3 regions of the Paenibacillus diazotrophicus genome follow, and region 2 is predicted to be linked to each of the others. Evidence: riboswitches for the same ligand, from Rfam matches in the RefSeq annotation. Region 2 holds a riboswitch; each other region holds the start of a gene.
What was found. Region 2 has a riboswitch for thiamine pyrophosphate ahead of ACAN54_RS29650 (thiamine phosphate synthase). Riboswitches for the same ligand answer to the same signal wherever they lie in the genome.
Positions count from the first base shown of each region.

Region 1: linked by a shared signal. The riboswitch ahead of thiC (phosphomethylpyrimidine synthase ThiC) and the one ahead of ACAN54_RS29650 (thiamine phosphate synthase) in region 2 are both predicted to bind thiamine pyrophosphate.
Region 3: linked by a shared signal. The riboswitch ahead of ACAN54_RS08665 (ABC transporter ATP-binding protein) and the one ahead of ACAN54_RS29650 (thiamine phosphate synthase) in region 2 are both predicted to bind thiamine pyrophosphate.

Region 1 covers NZ_JBGJZN010000011.1:24,788-31,057, reverse strand. Annotated here, with positions in the region: gene ACAN54_RS27750 (ROK family glucokinase) at 4-954, opposite strand; gene ACAN54_RS27745 (DUF438 domain-containing protein) at 1,214-2,482, opposite strand; gene ACAN54_RS27740 (DUF1858 domain-containing protein) at 2,525-2,752, opposite strand; gene thiC (phosphomethylpyrimidine synthase ThiC) at 2,981-4,675, opposite strand; TPP riboswitch at 4,791-4,897, opposite strand; gene trxB (thioredoxin-disulfide reductase) at 4,967-5,920, opposite strand; gene ACAN54_RS27725 (tetratricopeptide repeat protein) at 5,940-6,270, opposite strand, start outside.
Region 2 covers NZ_JBGJZN010000017.1:4,159-10,428, reverse strand. Annotated here, with positions in the region: gene ACAN54_RS29665 (S-layer homology domain-containing protein) at 1-202, shown strand, start outside; gene ACAN54_RS29660 (NUDIX hydrolase) at 374-799, opposite strand; gene ACAN54_RS29655 (SDR family oxidoreductase) at 1,035-1,904, shown strand; TPP riboswitch at 2,071-2,172, shown strand; gene ACAN54_RS29650 (thiamine phosphate synthase) at 2,295-2,897, shown strand; gene thiS (sulfur carrier protein ThiS) at 2,957-3,160, shown strand; gene ACAN54_RS29640 (thiazole synthase) at 3,222-3,986, shown strand; gene thiH (2-iminoacetate synthase ThiH) at 4,017-5,129, shown strand; gene yfbR (5'-deoxynucleotidase) at 5,214-5,855, opposite strand; gene ACAN54_RS29625 (fumarate hydratase) at 5,959-6,270, shown strand, end outside.
Region 3 covers NZ_JBGJZN010000001.1:1,902,580-1,908,849, forward strand. Annotated here, with positions in the region: gene ACAN54_RS08655 (DHA2 family efflux MFS transporter permease subunit) at 1-1,346, opposite strand, end outside; gene ACAN54_RS08660 (TetR/AcrR family transcriptional regulator) at 1,539-2,195, shown strand; TPP riboswitch at 2,267-2,369, shown strand; gene ACAN54_RS08665 (ABC transporter ATP-binding protein) at 2,523-3,281, shown strand; gene ACAN54_RS08670 (ABC transporter permease) at 3,295-4,044, shown strand; gene ACAN54_RS08675 (ABC transporter substrate-binding protein) at 4,050-5,093, shown strand; gene thiM (hydroxyethylthiazole kinase) at 5,143-5,943, shown strand; gene thiD (bifunctional hydroxymethylpyrimidine kinase/phosphomethylpyrimidine kinase) at 5,969-6,270, shown strand, end outside.

The DNA of each region.
Region 1 (6,270 bases), on a different contig from region 2:
TGCTTAAGAACGCAGCAAAAGACCTGCAGCGCCAATAATACCCGCATCATTACCGAGCTCGGCCGGAACGATGGTCACTCCGGTCTGCAGCGGAGCCGGGGCCAGCTTTGCGAATACGCGTCGAACCTCTTCAAACAGAATATCTCCGGCTTTGGAGACCCCGCCCCCAACGATGAACACCTCTGGATTCAGTACCGCTGCGACAGCAGCCATGGATTTGCCCAGATAGAACGCAGCACGGTTCACAATCCGCAAAGCAACTTCATCTCCGGCTTTGGCGGCATCAAATACCTCTTTGGCGGCAATTTTCTCCACCATGGACAGGGAAGTGCGGTCGCCGCGGCTAACAGCATCATTTGCCATACGAATAATACCGGTTGCAGAGGAAACGGTCTCCAGACAACCCATGTTGCCGCAGCCGCATTGGATAGCTTCCAGATCAGGCACTACAGAAATATGACCAAGCTCGCCCGCAAGTCCGGCAAATCCTTGATACACTTTGCCATTAATAATGATTCCGCCGCCGACACCTGTGCCCAGCGTGTAGCAAACACAGTTCTCTACACCACGTCCCGCTCCGCTCCAGGCCTCGCCCAGCGCAGCCACATTCGCATCATTGTCTATTTTGACGGGCTTGTTCAAACGACCCTCCAGAATGGCACGGATCGGCACATCTCTAAAACCTATGTTAGGCGCAAGAATGATGATTCCTTCACGAATATTCGTAAACCCGGCCAGGCCCGCTCCTACACCGGCAAGCTGATCCCAAGAGTACGGGGATTCTTCCACAATCTGACGCACATACTTTTCGATATTATCGATGACAGCATCGACGCCATCGGCTGTCCCCGTAGGTCCCTCAAAGGTATGCAGCAGGTTCCCCTCGGCATTGCAGATTCCAACCTTAATCGTGGTTCCACCTAAATCCACGCCAACGTAGATACTTTCAGACATGTAACAAGCCACCTTTTTCTATGCTAAAATAGTTAATCCTACGTACCCACTATAATAGAAGGTATCCCTGCGGTCAAGGAAAGGCGGTACACCCGGCTATATGAAGAGTCTTGTATTTTTTTATGACAAAAAGTGCGGCTTTAAGAGAATCTGAAAAATTCCTGTTTTTATGAAAAAGGCCTCTTGCCTATGCGGCAAGGGGCGGATCAATCAGCATAAATTCAAGGCGGTGGACGGAGGGTAGTACGAATGTAGACAGCTACTCCGACAAAATCCGTTTCTGACCCTCCAACGCGCGGATCGGGGCAATGTTCTGGGTGAATTCAAGGGTGCCCATGTAACGGCCCGCTTCGTCACGTACTGCGAAATAACGGATGTAGATAAATTTATCCTTTATGGCAATCCAGAAATCCTCGGCGTCTTTGCGGCCTGCCTTGAAATCCTCCAGCAGCTTCTCAACGACATGCACGCTTTGCGGCGGATGGCAGTTCTGCACCGTGCGGCCAATAACAGCCTTAGTGCGGGCGAAGATCCGTTCTTTGCCATGGGAGAAGTAACGAACGACATCATTTTCATCGATAAATGTCAGATCAACAGGCAGATGATTCAGCACGGTTTCCAGCTGATGCAGAGACAACAGGCCCGTCTCGAAGCGGATAAAGCCTTGAGGTGATAAGCCTTCTTTTCCATCTTCTGTGCCTTGCGCAACTGCCCCCTCCGGCTCTGCAGCACGCTCAGGAATCCACTCCCGCTCCGGCGCAGTCAGGCAGAAGCCAATTTCATCGCTTTCGCGGGCGATTTTGACCCATTCATCTTCAGTCAGTTTATCAAGCGCCATCGGCAGCAAAATATTTTCTTCCTTAAAGATCATTTCATTTACTTCCTGGATAATGTTCGTAAGCAGAGCTCCAACCTCTGCCGCTTCCCCGTTGTACGCACTGAGCGCAGCCTTGGCTTGTTTGATCATGCCGCGGATCCCATCATCCACTCCCCACATCACTTTGGTTGGGCCATAAATACCGTATTTCTCAAGGTAAGGGAACAGCAGATTTTCTTTGCGGCTGTAGTGCTTGTCGAGATCAAGCAGCAGGCTCAGATCCTCCAGCAGCTTGAAGATCATCTCTTCGCTGTCGTTTCTTTGGAATTTATCGGCATGCAGCTGCATACGGAAGTTCACCAGCCGTTCAATCTCACGGTTCTCCAGCTTGAAGGTGTGGACGGGATGTCCCGGCTGTTCCTCCGGCTTGGCAGAACGGTGAATTTCCTGGATCGATCCTTTGAAAATGGCCGTGTGCACAGAGCACAGGCGCTGTACCTCAGTTACAGGAATCCCTTCCTCCGTCATCAGGGAATGCTCCATCGCAGAAATTTCCTCTACCGTGACATCACCTACCGCTTCTGCAAAACGCGCCTTGACTTCCTCTACACTTTTACCGGCATGCAGCTCCTTAATAATCTCCTTAAGCATGGCTTGGCGGCGTGTCTGCTGAGGAATATCCATTTCACGGTTGTTAATCAGTTCACTCATCGTTCTCTCTCCTTCTCCATTCCATCTGTTAATCTCAGCACTCTATTCAATAATCTCGAAGCCATGGCTCTGAAATGCCAGCCGGACGGTTTCGCGATCCATTTTCTTCATTGTGATTCCTTTCGACAAGGTCATGAACCGGCCCGCCGTCTGCAGCATGCCAGGCTTAGTTATATCGCGGAAACCCAGCTCAACCATAATGTCTATGGCTTCCGGATAACGGCTGACCAGCTCGAATATGGACTCATCCATGTTAAGGTGTTTGCTCATTGCACTCTCCTCCTGCAGCTTGGCATTCTACCAATTGATAACCTTTCTCAACAACAGCTTAGCATAGGGCACAGGGCCGAAGAGTGATTGCAGTCACTAAATTTTAAAGTAGTTGTAGAAGGACAAAGATAATTCATAACGTGAAGCGGATAACCTCTTATCTTCAGAAAAAAAGCTGTCCCCTTACGCCTCGCAGCGCGGGAACAGCCTTATGTGGTCCGGCTTGGGTTATAGCATTTTGCTTAGCCTGGACGAATTACGGATATCATGCGAAATACGCATACTGCAGAATTTGGGCCCGCACATGGAACAGAAGTGCGCTGTTTTGGCACCCTCGGCTGGAAGAGTCTCATCATGGTACTCCAGCGCCCGCTCCGGGTCCAGCGAAAGGTGGAACTGGTCACGCCAGCGGAACTCGAACCGCGCCTTCGACAGGGCATTGTCCCGATCCTGCGCACCTGGATGGCCTTTGGCCAGATCTGCAGCATGTGCGGCGATTTTGTAGGTAACGACTCCTTCGCGTACATCATTTTTGTTAGGCAATCCCAGGTGTTCCTTAGGCGTGACGTAGCACAGCATCGCTGTCCCGAACCAGCCGATCATCGCCGCACCAATCGCAGAAGTAATATGGTCATAACCTGGTGCAATATCCGTGGTTAAAGGACCCAGTGTATAAAAAGGGGCTTCTTGGCAGAGCTCCAGCTGCTTATCCATATTCTCCTTGATCTTGTGCATTGGCACATGTCCCGGACCTTCGACCATTACCTGAACATCGTGTTTCCAGGCGATGGCTGTCAACTCTCCAAGCGTCTCCAGTTCAGCGAACTGTGCCTCGTCATTGGCATCGGCAATGGAGCCCGGACGCAGTCCGTCCCCCAGGGAGAAGGCCACATCATAAGTCTTCATAATCTCGCAAATCTCTTCAAAATGTGTATATAAAAAGTTCTCTTGTTGATGTGCAAGGCACCAGGCCGCCATAATAGAGCCGCCACGTGAGACAATTCCGGTCGTTCTTCCGGCAGTAAGCGGAATATAACGCTTCAGCACCCCGGCATGAATGGTGAAGTAATCCACACCCTGCTCCGCCTGTTCGATCAGCGTGTCCCGGTACAACTCCCAGGTCAGATCCTCGGCGATTCCTTTTACTTTCTCCAGTGCCTGATAAATGGGTACGGTGCCGATCGGTACCGGTGAATTGCGGATAATCCATTCGCGGGTGGCATGAATTTTCGCACCGGTAGATAGATCCATAATCGTATCCGCACCCCAGCGGGTAGCCCATCTCATCTTCTCCACTTCCTCTTCAATGGAAGAAGAGACAGCGGAATTCCCGATGTTCGCGTTGATCTTAACCAGGAAGTTACGGCCTATGATCATTGGTTCACTCTCGGGATGGTTGATATTGGCCGGGATAATCGCGCGGCCGGCAGCGACCTCATCCCTTACAAATTCAGGCCGTGTATTCTCCCGAATCGCGATATACTCCATTTCCGGTGTAATCATCCCCAGCCGTGCATAGTGGAGCTGGGTGACATTACAGCCCTTACGTGCTCTTAAGGGATTCCGCCGCAAGCCGGTGAACCCTTCCGCCGACGTTCCGTCTGCAGCCAATCCGTAATCTCCAGGTTGAACGGCTCTCCCGGCGTATTCCTCTGAATCCCCACGTTCCACAATCCAGCTTAAGCGGTGCGCCGGCAGGCCCTTACGTACATCGGTCTGTGCAGCAGCATCCGTGTAAATCCCACTAGTATCATAGACACGCAGCGGCTCATTATCCTCTTCCCCCGCAACCCCTTCGGTACGGCTGAGACGGATCTCACGCATCGGAACCTGAATATCCGGGCGCGAGCCCTCTACATACACCTTACGGCTTGCGGGGAATCCCGAAAGATCGACTTGTTCCTTTTTTGATGAATCTGACATTCTTATCTCCTCCTCAACGCTCTGTGAGCCATTTTAGATAAGATCAGCACGCAGCAAAAAGCCGCTCCACCTGGAGCGGCTTTATTCACGAACAGCCAATAAGGCTGTGCTCAAAAAAGGTCCGGCTCCACTTTCCTACGCTGGTATGATCCAGATCAGGTTCAAGGGTCCGGGAATTCAATTTCCCCGTCTCAGCCCATTCAGGCTCCCCTAGTGGGTATCTATCTAATTAAATACAATCTACGCTAGCAGGTATTTATTGTCAACCAAAAATTCGCTTAGTCCGCTCCGTTACTTATCCAGCGTTTCGCTCCAATCATGCACCATAGTGCCTTCCAGATACTTCTCAGCATCCATAGCGGCCATACAGCCGGTTCCTGCAGCCGAAATCGCCTGCCGGTAACGCGTATCCTGAACATCCCCACAAGCGAATACGCCTGGAATGTTAGTTTCTGTTGTTCCTGGATTCACCACGATGTAGCCGTTGGCATCTGTAGTAATCTGACCGCCGAGGAATGCCGTATTCGGTGTGTGGCCGATAGCAACAAATACGCCATCTGCTTCCACGAGCTCCTCAAGACCCGTATCATTATTGCGGACCGTTAGTCCCTTCACCCCGGTATCCCCGACGGTAACTTCAAGCGGCGTGCGGTTCAGTGCCCAGGCCACCTTGCTGTTCTCACGCGCCCTGTCCTGCATAATCTTCGAGGCGCGCAGCTCCGGACGGCGGTGGACCAGGGTTACGCTGGAAGCGAATCGAGTGAGAAAGCTGGCTTCCTCCATCGCGGAGTCGCCGCCGCCGACCACAACAATCTTTTTGCCGCGGAAGAAGAATCCATCGCAGGTTGCACAGGTACTAACCCCGCGTCCGACATTCTCCTGCTCTCCCGGTATGCCGAGGTACCTTGCGGAAGCACCGGTTGATATAATCACCGACTCTGCTTCCAGCACACCCAGTCCATCTACGGTTACTTTGAAGGGGCGCTGCGAGAAATCCACAGCATCCACCCAGCCGTTCTTAAATTGAGCCCCAAAGCGTTCAGCCTGCTTACGCATGTTATCCATCAGATCCGGACCTAAAATACCTTCTGGAAAACCTGGAAAGTTCTCTACCTCTGTCGTCGTAGTCAATTGTCCTCCTGGCTGCAATCCTTCAATAACAAGGGGGCTGAGGTTGGCACGTGCCAGATAAATCGCAGCAGTCAATCCTGCCGGACCTGTTCCGATTACAATTGTTTTGTACATTAGCAAGTCCTCCTTAGGGTCAGATATTTTCCGTAAATGGCGGCAAAACGTCTGCTGCCGCCCCATCCTGCGTTAACCCGCATGCTTGATCAATACGCCGGGCATACCGGCTTACCGTCGAGACGGAAACGCCGTAGCGCTGGGCAGCCTCACGGTAGGTAACCGGATGACCATGCAGTTTGGCGGTTAAATACTCCAGAGCTGCACACCAGCCCTCCGCATGCCGGAACAAAGGAACATCCGGGTAGAGGCGGGCTATGAAATGCTTCCAGAGGAGCTCGGCATCCTTCTTCTGCGCAGTATCAAATCTGCGGTCCTGCACAGCAGCCATATGATCCAAAATCCGTTGC
Region 2 (6,270 bases):
GGTGCTGTCCACGTTCAGCGATTACAGCAGAATTGCCAGCTGGAGCAGACCTAAAGTTACGTCAATGGTAAATATCGGAGCAATGAAAGGCTACCCCGATGGCAGTTTTGGTCCGGAGCGGTCCATGACAAGAGCAGAATCGATTGCATTGATGGAAATCTTTAATTTTAAGATCGGCGGGTTGGGAGATATATATCGTTAGAAGTTAGAATGTACTGAGCCGCAGCTCAATGTTGAGGCCTCCCAATTTTATATTGTGGAACATATCCATCCCTGACTGTAGTTCAGCTGAAGCAGCACTTGAGGTGGCCAGGCATAGATAAGAAGACTGCTCTCCTAATGGATAGCAGTCTTCTTATGTTACGGATGATCCTCACAGCAGTTCCTTTGACGCAAACACATTGCTTTTTTCAAATTCCGCTTGTATGCCGGGTGGGAGCAGGCTCTGTAGCTCGTGACGGGTACACCATTTAGAATCTGAGTGCTCTTCGGAGAGTACCACGGAATTCCCATCGGTTCGGCACCAGTAGGTGATGATGACGAGTTGCCTGCCAGGATCCGTCAGAAAGGATGTGGCATATAGAAGGTTCTCTACAGTGACCGTAAGTCCGGTTTCCTCCTCAATCTCCCGCTCCAGCGCAGCCTCCAGGCCCTCCCCGAATTCAATTTTGCCGCCGGGACATTCCCAGCTGCCTGCTCCTACCGAATCTGCGGCTGCCCGCTGTACGAGCAGGATTCTGCCTTGATGCAGAATGACTCCTTTGACCGCAACGATGATGCTTCGTGCATTTCTGGTCATCTAACATATGCGCCTCCTCGTCTTAAAGATGGGTCTTTCCGCGTCATGCCGGATTCATACTTCTCTAAAGTATATCGGCCCTTCACGCCAATAACGACTGTATTTTATGTTTGGACAGCCTGGAAGTGTGGTAAGTAACATAGCGTGAAGTGATTGTATAATTAGTGACGCATAAGCCATCTTAATACGATGTGGTTACTCTAACAAAAGGTACACAGCGAAAGGAGAATGGATCATGCCAGAAAATAAACAGTCTTCCAAAACTTTGCCTCCACAGGTGCAGGACCGGCAGCCCGGTATTGAGAGTGAGATGAATCCGCGCCCGGAATTTGAAACGTCCAGCTACAAGGCGGCAGGTAAACTGCTGGGCAAGGCGGCACTCATTACGGGGGGCGACAGCGGAATAGGACGGGCGGTTGCCGTTCATTTTGCCAAGGAAGGTGCGGATGTGGTCATTTCTTATCTGAATGAGCATTCCGATGCCGAAGAGACCAAACGCCAAGTGGAGCAGGAGGGCCGGAAGTGTATTCTGATTGCCGGTGACATCGGCGTAGAAGCGTTCTGCCAGGATCTGATCAACAAGGCGGTAGAGGGACTGGGCAAGCTGGACATCCTGATCAACAATGCGGCCGAGCAGCATCCGCAGGACAAGATTGAGGATATTACTTCCGAGCAGCTGGAGCGGACGTTCCGTACGAATATTTTCTCCATGTTCTATTTGACCAAAGCAGCCATGCCGCACTTGAAAAAAGGCTCCACGATCATCAATACGACATCGATTACCGCTTATCGCGGCAGCCCGCAGCTGCTGGACTATTCGTCCACGAAAGGCGCGATTCTCAGCTTTACCCGCTCGCTGTCGATGAATCTGGCGGAAAAGGGCATTCGCGTTAATGCTGTAGCCCCGGGACCGATCTGGACACCGCTGATTCCATCTACTTTTGATGCTAAAAAGGTCAGTGAGTTCGGTGGCACTCAGCCTATGCAGCGTCCGGGGCAACCGGAAGAGCTGGCGCCGGCCTATGTCTATCTGGCTTCGGATGATTCATCCTATGTCAGCGGTCAGGTCATGCATGTCAACGGCGGAGAAATTGTCAACGGTTAGAAGCTACTAAGCGGTCAAGCGTGTGCTGGAAAATATAGTTGTAAGAGCAGGCCTATGCGGTCTGCTCTTTTTATTGTACCGGGCAAGATTAAGCTTTCCTGTAAAAGGGATAGCTTTTCTGAGGAATATTATGTTAATATGAACCACGTCAGCAACTGAATATTGCAATTGTCCCTAGGGGTGCCGTAAGGCTGAGACGAACGTGTGGTTCGGACCCTTTGAACCTGATCTGGTTAACACCAGCGTAGGAAAGCGGAGAATGAATGAACTGCAGCGAAGTTGTATCTTTTACACCCGTATTCCTGCGGAAATTTATGACTGCCTCCTATCCCGGGGGCGGTTTTTTTGCGTTACCGTTCAGTTGCCAAAAAGTGAAGCCGGAGGTGCAAAGTGGCTGAAATTCATTTGATATCGGATGGTAAGTTGGACCCCGGGCGGTTTGCCAGCCTTGCAGCAGCTGTATATCCGTACGTGGACTATATTCACCTGCGGGAAAAGCACCGCTCTGCTGTGGAACTGCTGGGTATGGCTGAGCAGCTTCTGCGTGCTGGAATCCCCGCATCCAGACTGGTCATCAATGACCGGCTGGATATTGCGCTGGCCGTCGGTGCAGGTGCTGTCCAGCTGGCCTGGCACAGCTTGCCACCCGCAGCGGCCCGCACGGCTGCCCCCGGCCTCCGGCTGGGGAGGTCGGTACACTCGGCGGCGGAAGCCGCGGAGGCGGGCAGGCAGGGGTCAGACTACTGCCTGTACGGGCATGTCTTCCCTACTGGCTGCAAGCCGGGTCAGCAGGGGCGCGGTTTGCCACTCCTGGAGGAGGTTGTGCGCAGCAGCAGCATTCCGCTGATTGCCATCGGCGGGATTGATAAGGGTAATGCTGATCAAGTAATCAGGCATGGTGCAGCTGGCATTGCGGTCATGTCCGGTATTTGTGGAGCGGAGGACCCTGTGGCCGCTGCCCATGCTTACCGTCTGGCGTTACAGGCGGTGTAGATCTGAGGTTTGGAGGCTTGTAGAGTCATGAACGTGACACGCGAAGGAGGTGAGAGGGCATGAATCTGATCATCAACGGCAAACCCGGAGAGGTTGCTGAAGACTGCCGGACCGTTGCCGATCTGTTAAGCCGGCCCGAATGGAGCTACCGGCTTGTGATCGTGGAACGGAACGGGGAGATTGTCAGCAAGGATCATTATGAGGAAGTGGTGTTATGTGACGGCGACCGGCTGGAGCTGGTGCATTTTGTAGGCGGCGGCTGAAGGCGTTACCGACTTTCTATTATCTAATTCTTAAGTTCAGAAGAATCCAGGAGGCGAGTTCATGTTAGATCCTTTAGTGATTGGTGGCATTAAGTTATCGAGCCGACTGTTCATCGGCACCGGCAAATACAGCCGCAATACGCTGATTCCCGAGGTGGTGTCATCTTCGGGCTCACAGGTGATCACGGTTGCCCTGCGCCGTGTAGACCCGGAGAGCCAGGACAATATTATCAGCCATATTCCTTCCCATATGACCCTGCTTCCAAATACTTCGGGTGCACGCACCGCTGAGGAAGCTGTGCGGATCGCCAGACTGGCCAGAGCTGCAGGCCTCGGCAATTGGGTCAAGATCGAGGTGATCAGTGATCAGAAATATTTGCTTCCGGATAACCTGGAGACCATCCGGGCTACGGAGATACTGGCTGCCGAAGGTTTCGTAGTGCTGCCCTATATGAGCCCTGACCTCTCCGCTGCGCTGCGGATGAAAGCGGCTGGAGCCGCTGCCATTATGCCGCTGGGTTCACCGATCGGTTCTAACCGGGGACTGCGCACCAAAGAGCTGCTGCGTATTCTCATCTCAGAGGTGGATCTTCCGGTGATCGTTGACGCCGGCATTGGCCGCCCGTCCGAAGCGGCTGAGGCGATGGAACTGGGTGCGTCCGCTGTGCTTCTCAACACGGCAATCGCCACCGCCCGTAATCCGCTGCTGATGGCAGAGGCCTTCCGTGAGGCGGTAGCTGCAGGCCGTAAAGCCTATTTGGCTGGACTCGGTCCGGTGGAAGAGACGGCTGTCGCGTCTTCACCTTTAACCGGATTTCTGAAATAACTCACAGGCCAAGCGAAATGGGGGAGTAACATGAGTTTTTATGAAGTGCTGACTCGTCTGGAACAATTGCCTTACGAGAGCTTATGGCAGGAGTACCGGGTAGAGGATGTGAAACGGGTACTTCGCAAAGATCGTCTGGATGAAAAAGACCTGCAGGCCCTGCTGTCTCCGGCTGCAGAAGCTTGTCTGGAGGAGATGGCTGAGCGAGCGCAGCAGTTGACCCGTGCGCATTTTGGACATGTGATGCAGATGTTCACACCGATGTATCTGGCTGATTTCTGTGTGAACCACTGTACGTATTGCAGCTTCAGCTCGATTTATGATTTTCCAAGAAAAAGATTGACTCCTGATGAGGTTAGACAAGAGGCAAAAGCGATCTCCTCCACAGGTCTGCGTCATCTCCTGATTCTGACGGGAGAATCGCGCAGGGAAAGTTCGGCCACATATGTGAAGGAATGCGTGGAGATTCTTCTGGAATATTTCTCATCCGTCAGTATTGAGGTAAATCCGTTGTCTACCGAGGAATATCGGGAGCTTAGGGAAGCGGGAGTAGACGGGTTGACTCTGTATCAGGAGGTCTACCACCAGGAAACCTACCGCAAGCTGCATGTGAAAGGTCCAAAAAGAGTCTACCGCAATCGCCTGGATGCCCCCGAACGGGGGTGTCAGGCCGGTTTCCGCTCCGTCAACATTGGCGCTCTTCTGGGTATGTATGACTGGCGGCAGGAGGCTTTCATGACTGCAATGCACGCACGCTATCTGCAGGACAAGTATCCGGAATGCGAAATCGGCTTATCTGCCCCGCGCTTTCGTCCGTATTTGGGCGAATTCAACCCGGACAGTGACGTTACCGACCGTGCGCTGGTTCAGATAATTTTGGCGTACCGGCTGTTTCTGCCTCGATCCGGCATCACCTTGTCCACCCGGGAGCCAGCTTCCCTGCGGGATCATCTGATCCACCTGGGGATTACCAAAATGTCGGCAGGTGTCTCCACTGAAGTTGGAGGACACACCCAGGATGGCGGAACCCCGCAATTCGAAATCTCGGATGAACGGACTGTGCAAGAGATAACAGACATGCTTCTGGAGAGCGGTCTGCAGCCTGTCTTCAAAGATTGGGACCTGCTGAAGGTGCCGGTGTAACGGACCCATTACGAGTCCGTAACAGCCCGGGTATTGCTGTTAGAGTTAGGACCCTGTAACCCTGATACCCAGCGCACTCGTTCTTCATTTGTTGTCCGTATCATCCGTAGGCTGCCCGCTATCGGTTCCGGCTGACAATTCATCCAGAGACATCTCGAAGCCGGGAGCCATATGGATCAGAAAATATTCCATCTCCGGCATTTCGAGACCGCGCAGCTTGGCCGCCGTCTGTTCTTTGGCGGCTGCGAATTCACGATTGCCTGCAGAGACCTCCCAGACGCATTTCAGATAAGCGTCGAGATGGTCTGCGGCTTTGACATAGCGGAGCAAATGGGCATCCTCGGAGCCGGAGGGACTGTCTTGCGGCTGCAGAAGGGGGGCATAGACAGAGCTAAGCTCCGGCGGAATCATTCCCTTCAGCCGCTCGGCGGCTACCCGCTCCATGTCGCGAAAGCTGGACAGCAGCCGCGGATTGTTGTGCTTGACCGGCGTAGCGATATCGCCGGTGAAGACCTCAGTAGCGTCGTGAAACAGCGCCATTGCAGCTGCGCGGTCGGCATTCAGCGAGCGGGCGAAGCGGGCGTTGCCGATGGAGCACAGCATATGCGCCAGCAGGGCAACCTGGAATGAGTGCTGCGCGACGTTCTCAGGTGCCGTGCTTCGCATGAGGCTCCAGCGCTGAATATACTGAAGCCGGTACAGATAGGCTGAAAAATGGTAATTCAATTTTTACGTAACCCCTTTCATGCGTGGTTTAATATGTTATGATAAAACTAATTGTAACAGAGTTTGGACAACCGCGAACGCATGGAGAGGAGCTGGACTGAAGATGCAGCATTTTGAAGACAGCGTATATAATCTGATCGTAGAAACCTCAACAAATCTGCCGGGTGATGTGCGCCGGGCAGTAGCTAAGGGACGTGCTCTGGAGGACCGGGCAACCCGCTCCGGCCTCGCGCTCACCACCATTGCGCAGAATATTGGCATGGCGGAGCTCCAGGTATCTCCGATCTGTCAGGATACAGGGATGCCGACTTTTATCATTCATACTCCTGTGGGTGTGAATCAGATCGAGATGAAGAAGGACATCCATAACGCCATTATCCGGGCGACGAAGAATGGCAAGCTGCGCCCCAATTCC
Region 3 (6,270 bases), on a different contig from region 2:
TCGGGCGAAGCTTGGGCCGCGTCCTTGCCGGCTGCACCTGCAGCCTTTTGCATTTCGGCGCCCCGTGCTGCCGCTCTTGAGGTCAAGATCGTTACAAGTGTAGATACAGCCAGTGAGTTGATTACCTGTTGCATGGAGTTAGTCAAAGAGGTAACCCGGTTAACCAAATGACTTGGGGCCTTGTTGAGCAGATGTGTATTCATAGGCATTACCATCATACCCATGCCTGCACCGCACATGATCAGCGGCAGAATCAAATCTCTGCTCTGCGTGGTGAGGTCCACATGAGAATACTGGAACAAAGCACCCGAGACAAGGCTAAGTCCGCAGACCACCAGCCAGCGAACTCCAATCTTGTCGAACAAAATCCCGGCAATGGGCATCATAAGGCCGGAAGCGATCGCCTGGGGCAGCAGGGTAAGACCGGTATCGAATGCCCCGAAGCCGCGGGCCTGCTGCAGAAACTGGGGGAGCAGGAACAACGCACCATACAAACCGAACTGTGCGATCCACTGTACAAATATACCTGTGCTGAAATCAAGCGAGCGCAGAATACGCAGCTCCAGCAGAGGTGTATCCGAACGGAGCTCAGCAATGACAAAAGCAATTAACGCTGCCGTACCCAGTAATAGGCCGATCAGTGTTTTGTCCGATGTCCAGCTATCCGCTCCCTGGCTTACCCCGTAAGAAAGAGAAGCAAATGCAAGCGGCCCAAGAATCATCCCAAGCTTATCCATACCCGGAACCTGGCTGCGTTCCGATTGCGGCAGCTTACGTGAACCGATGAGAAGACAGATGATTCCGATAGGAATATTAATCAGAAAGATCCAGCGCCAGGAATGATATTCCACCAGCCAGCCGGATAGGACCGGACCGATTGCCGGAGCGAACAGTACAGGAATGCCCATAATTCCCATGACTACGCCTACCTTACTCTTGGGAGCCAGCTTATAGACATAGGCCATGCCGACCGGGAGCACACATCCTCCTCCCAGACCTTGCAGGACCCGGAACGCTATCAACCACTCTGCACGGCTAGGTGTTGCACAGAGGATAGAACCGATAGTGAATACAATAACCGCAGTCAGAAAAACAGTCTTAGAACCGAATCGGTCAGACAACCACCCGGATAACGGGATTACTGAGGCCTGAGCCAGCATGTAGCCGGTCACAATCCATTGCAAAGTATTTAAATCTGTATTGAAATCCTTAACCAGAGTGGACAAAGCTACATTCATAGCAGTACTGTCGAGCACCACCATGAATACACCGGCAATAATAGCCAGCAGTGGAACCAGAATGCTTGACAGACGAAAATCGGCATCCGATTTCAGCGATTGCTCCATTCTCTATCTCCTCCTGAATTGAACTGCGAAGGGGAATTCATTGACCGCAACGCAGCATAATTTATATAATGTATATTGAAACGGACAATTGTCCGGTATCGCATTTTTTAGTCTACGGACAATTGTCCGCTCTGTCAATGTAGTTCTCACGTTTTCTGTAAATTTATGCTGAATTTCTGAAAGGAGTCTGCTATGAACCCGAGAGAACCCGCCAGCAGCCCGTCCTCAAATCCAACAGTTCAAACCAATCCATCATCCTCCCGGAACTATCAGGATCCATATGTACAGCGTATTCTTGAAGCCGCCCGAGAGCTTTTTAGAGATAATGGTCTCGAAGCAGTCAGCATGTACAGCATCGCCAAGCGGGCAGGAATGGGTCAGGGGTCGCTCTACCGCAGATTTACGGATAAAGGTGAAATTTGCTCTGCCCTGCTCTCCACCAATTCTGAACAATTTCTTGCAAGTCTGGAGCACGAGCTTCAAGTCCCGGCTGGATCAGACAGCTCCATTGAGGGGCTGCGGAGGAGTATCGAACAGGTCGTGGATTTCATAGACCAGCATGCCGAACTGCTCCAGATGATCAAGTCTGAGTTTACCGGCAAAAAACAGCTTACCCAGTTTGAGCATCCGATTTTCCAGCGGCTGAATGCTGTGATGGCCGAGCGGCTGCAGCGGCTCGCTGATGATGGCAAGCTGATAACCATTGATCCCCATTTTGCTGCAACTTCATTGATCGCAGTCCTCAGTCCTGATCTCTACCTCTATCAACAGAAGCTTCACGGGTCCGGCAAAAAAGAGATTACCGAGGGAATTCTGACCCTCTTCGTAACCGGGCTGCAGCGGTGCTGAGTACTATTTCTTTTGACAACATTCTGGAATATGCTATATTAGTTAGCAATTGCGAATATTATATTAACCTGCTATTTCACTAGGGGAGTCTATGACTGAGACGAAGCTTTAAGCTTCGGACCCTTGGAACCTGATCTGGATCATACCAGCGGAGGGAAGTGGAACAGAAACGATCTGCGGTACTGCTCCTTGCCTACTGCCGAACCTTTCAGACCCATTTGCCTCCTCTGGAGACGGATGGGTCTTTATTGTGTTTCCATCCCATTCAGATCGTTACAAATCCGGCTGCAAATGCGTGTACAAGAAAGGAGGCTTATACATACCAAGATGATATCTATCCGTAACCTGTCCTATTCCTACTCTGCTTCACCGCAGTCTACGGTATTCAGCGAACTCTCAATGAATGTCAGGCGGGGCGAATTCATTTCCATAGTCGGTGCCAGCGGCTGCGGGAAAAGCACCCTGTTCAAGATCATTGCCGGATTGCTTCAGCATACGGAAGGTGAATTGAAAATTCACGGAATGACGTCTAATGATCCTTCATCTAGACTAGGCCAGGTCGCTTATATGCCTCAGCAGGATCTGCTGCTGCCCTGGAGAACCGTGATGGACAACTGCCTGCTCCCCTGGGAGCTTAAGCGAAAAGGCAGCAAATCAGAAGCCATAAAGGAGATCCGTGAGATGCTAGACCGGTTTGGACTTAAAGGTAAAGAGCGGCTCTACCCGCAGGAGCTGTCCGGCGGGATGCGTCAGCGTGTAGCTATGCTGCGCACCCTTGCTGCCGGAAATGAGCTGATGCTGCTGGATGAGCCTTTTGGAGCCTTGGATGCCATTACCAAACGCGAGTTACACCGCTGGCTCCTGGAATTATGGGGCAGTCTGCAACAAACCGTTCTGTTCATTACCCACGATCTGGAGGAGGCACTGCTGCTCAGTGACCGGATCTATCTAATGAATGGAATTAGCGGCGGTGTACAGGAATTCAGGGTGGAAATGCCGCGTCCCAGACACTACCGTATGAATTATGAACCGCAATTTGTTGCTTTGCGGGAGGAATTAGAGCGGAGGCTGCATGAGACGCGCTAGTATCAGAACCCTTGTGAGTGATTATGTTCCTTTTGCCGTGCTAGTCCTCGTGACACTTACCGGCTGGGAGAGTGCTGCCCGGTTGAAGCTGATTCCGGCTTTCATTCTCCCTGCACCAACAGCCATATGGGCCGCGCTTGTGGAGCAGAGACTGCTGCTCTTCGGTCAGCATCTACCCGCTACTCTGGAGGAGGTTCTGCTTGGTTTTGTTCTGTCGGCCACCTGCGGGATGCTGCTGGGGACGGGTATGCACATGTTCACTCCACTTGAAAAAGCACTATACCCCTTGCTGGTGATCAGTCAGACCGTTCCACTGATTGCACTGTCGCCCATTTTTATTATGTGGTTTGGCTATACCATGTGGAGCAAGGTAGCGGTAGTATTCCTTACCGCCTTCTTCCCGGTAGTTATAGGTACCTTTGATGGTCTGCGCAAAAGTGGTGCTGTGTACAAAGAACTGCTGCTCACACTAGGTGCCACCCGCTGGCAGATTCTGCGTAAGATCCAGATTCCGCCTGCACTGCCCTCTTTGTTCTCCGGACTTAAGCTCTCTATGGTCTACTGCGTCATTGGTGCGACGATCGGGGAATGGCTGGGCGGAAGCCGGGGGCTCGGGTATTTCAGCCGGCGGATGGCGGGGAATCTGCAGAGTGCGGAAATGTTCGCCGCTGTATTTCTTTTATCCGCACTCGGAATCGTTCTATTTCTATTTATTGTGCTGCTCGAAAAAATTATTGTGCAGAAAAGAGGCATTCATCAATGAAACTAATGCATACTGAACAACCCTTTCGAAAAAGGTCCCTTCCTTTGCTTCCATTATTGCTGCTTCTATGCCTGGGAGTTGCGGTAGCCGGCTGCGGAAATAGCAGTACTAAGGAACCTGACAGTTCTGCAGCTGCAGATCATAGCGGGACCCCCCACAAGCTGACGATTATGCTCGACTGGTATCCGAATGCTGTCCACTCCTTCCTGTACGCTGCCCAGCAGAAGGGCTATTTTGCCGACGAAGGTCTTACTGTGGATATTCAGATGCCCGCAGACAGCAATGATGCTCTCAAGCTTGTAGCCGCAGGCAAAGTTGACCTGGCCCTAAGCTACCAGCCGCAGGTGCTGATGGCACGGGGTGAGCAGATTCCGGTGAAGTCCGTTGCTGCGATCGTCCGGCATCCGCTTAATCATCTGATGGTTCCTGCGGACAGCGGGATCAAGAGTCCTAAAGACCTGGCAGGCAAAACTGCCGGATACTCCTCTATCCCTCTCTATGAAGCAATGCTGAAAACAATGATCCAAAGCGATGGCGGGGATCCTGGCGCAGTAAACATAACTGATGTTGGCTTTGACCTGATTCCTGCCCTTTCTACCGGACGTGTAGATGGAATTATAGGAGGATTCATTAACCACGAGGAGCTGATTCTGGAACAGGAAGGCCATCCGGTTATTTCACTGGATCCAAAGGATTACGGTGTACCCGATTACTATGAGCTAGTCCTGGTTGCTAGTGACCTGGGTCTGCAGAATTCGGAAGGTTACATTCAGAAGTTCATCCATGCAGCACGTAAAGGACAACAATTCGTGGCAGACCACCCGCAAGAGGCGCTTGATCTTCTGCTGGCTCACGAAGATGCTACGGCTCCACTCGACAAAAGCATTGAGTCCAAAAGCCTGAATCTGTTGCTGCCCCTGATGGACGCCGGGAATGAGCCGTTTGGCTATCAGGACCCTGCATCGTGGGAAAAGGTACAGAACTGGCTGAGTGATAACGGTCTACTAAATGGTAAGGTGAAGACCGGAGAAGCTTTTATTAACTTGTGATGGGGAATTTAAGGAAGGATCACTCAAATATATTTTAGGAGGAATCATCATGTCTTTTTTATCCAAGGTGCGGGACAGCAATCCGCTAGTGCACAACATTACGAATATTGTGGTCGCGAACTTTAGCGCGAACGGGCTGCTTGCACTGGGGGCTTCCCCTTTTATGGCGGATGCACATGAAGAAGTCGCAGATATTGCCGCTATGTCGGGAGCTGTGGTGCTGAATATCGGCACCCTTAATGATTATGCCATTGATTCGATGCTGCTTGCCGGTAAGGCGGCTAATCTGCATAACGTGCCGGTCGTGCTAGACCCTGTGGGTGCCGGGGCTACCGCTTACCGTACCAGTGTTACCCATAAGCTGGTCAACCATATGCAGATTACCGCACTGCGCGGCAATGTCGCTGAAGTGGCCCATGTTGTAGGCGAGAGTTGGAGCATTAAAGGGGTGGATGCCGGAAGCGGAGATGGTGATGTGGCAGCACTTGCTGTAAAAGCTGCGCTGAAGCTTAAATGTGTGGTGATTATCACCGGTAAAGAGGATGTCATCACGAATGGCGTTACCACCTATGTAGTCAGTAACGGACATCCTGTTTTGACCAAGGTTACCGGCACCGGCTGCCTGCTCAGTGCAGTCGTTGGTGCATTCCTGGCAGCAAGTGGCGGAGCTTGGCTGGAAGCAGCGGTAGAAGCCCTGTCCTTCTATGGAGTTGCTGCCGAAATCGCAGCGGACCGGACGCGCCAGCAGGGAATTGGCAGCTTCCAGATCGAGTTCCTGAATCAATTGGCTCTCGTTACACCTGAAGTATACGCAGAGCGCTCCCGTGTACAGCAACTGGAACAACGATAACTGCTTAACCAAAGGAGAACCCGTAATGACAGAGTCTACAGGAAAAAAAGTATTCAAGGCATTAACCATTGCCGGTTCCGACTCCGGAGGCGGAGCTGGTATTCAGGCCGATCTGAAAACCTTTCAGGAGCTGGGGGTATACGGCATGTCCGCCCTTACCGCAGTAACTGCACAGAACACCTTAGGTGTACAAGGTGTATATCCTCTTGAAGTGGATGCCGTTGCTACCCAGCTTGATTCCATCGGAACCGATCTTAGACCGGATGCCGTCAAAACCGGCATGTTGTTCAGCAGCGGAATCATCCGTGTGGTAGCAGGCAAGGTCCG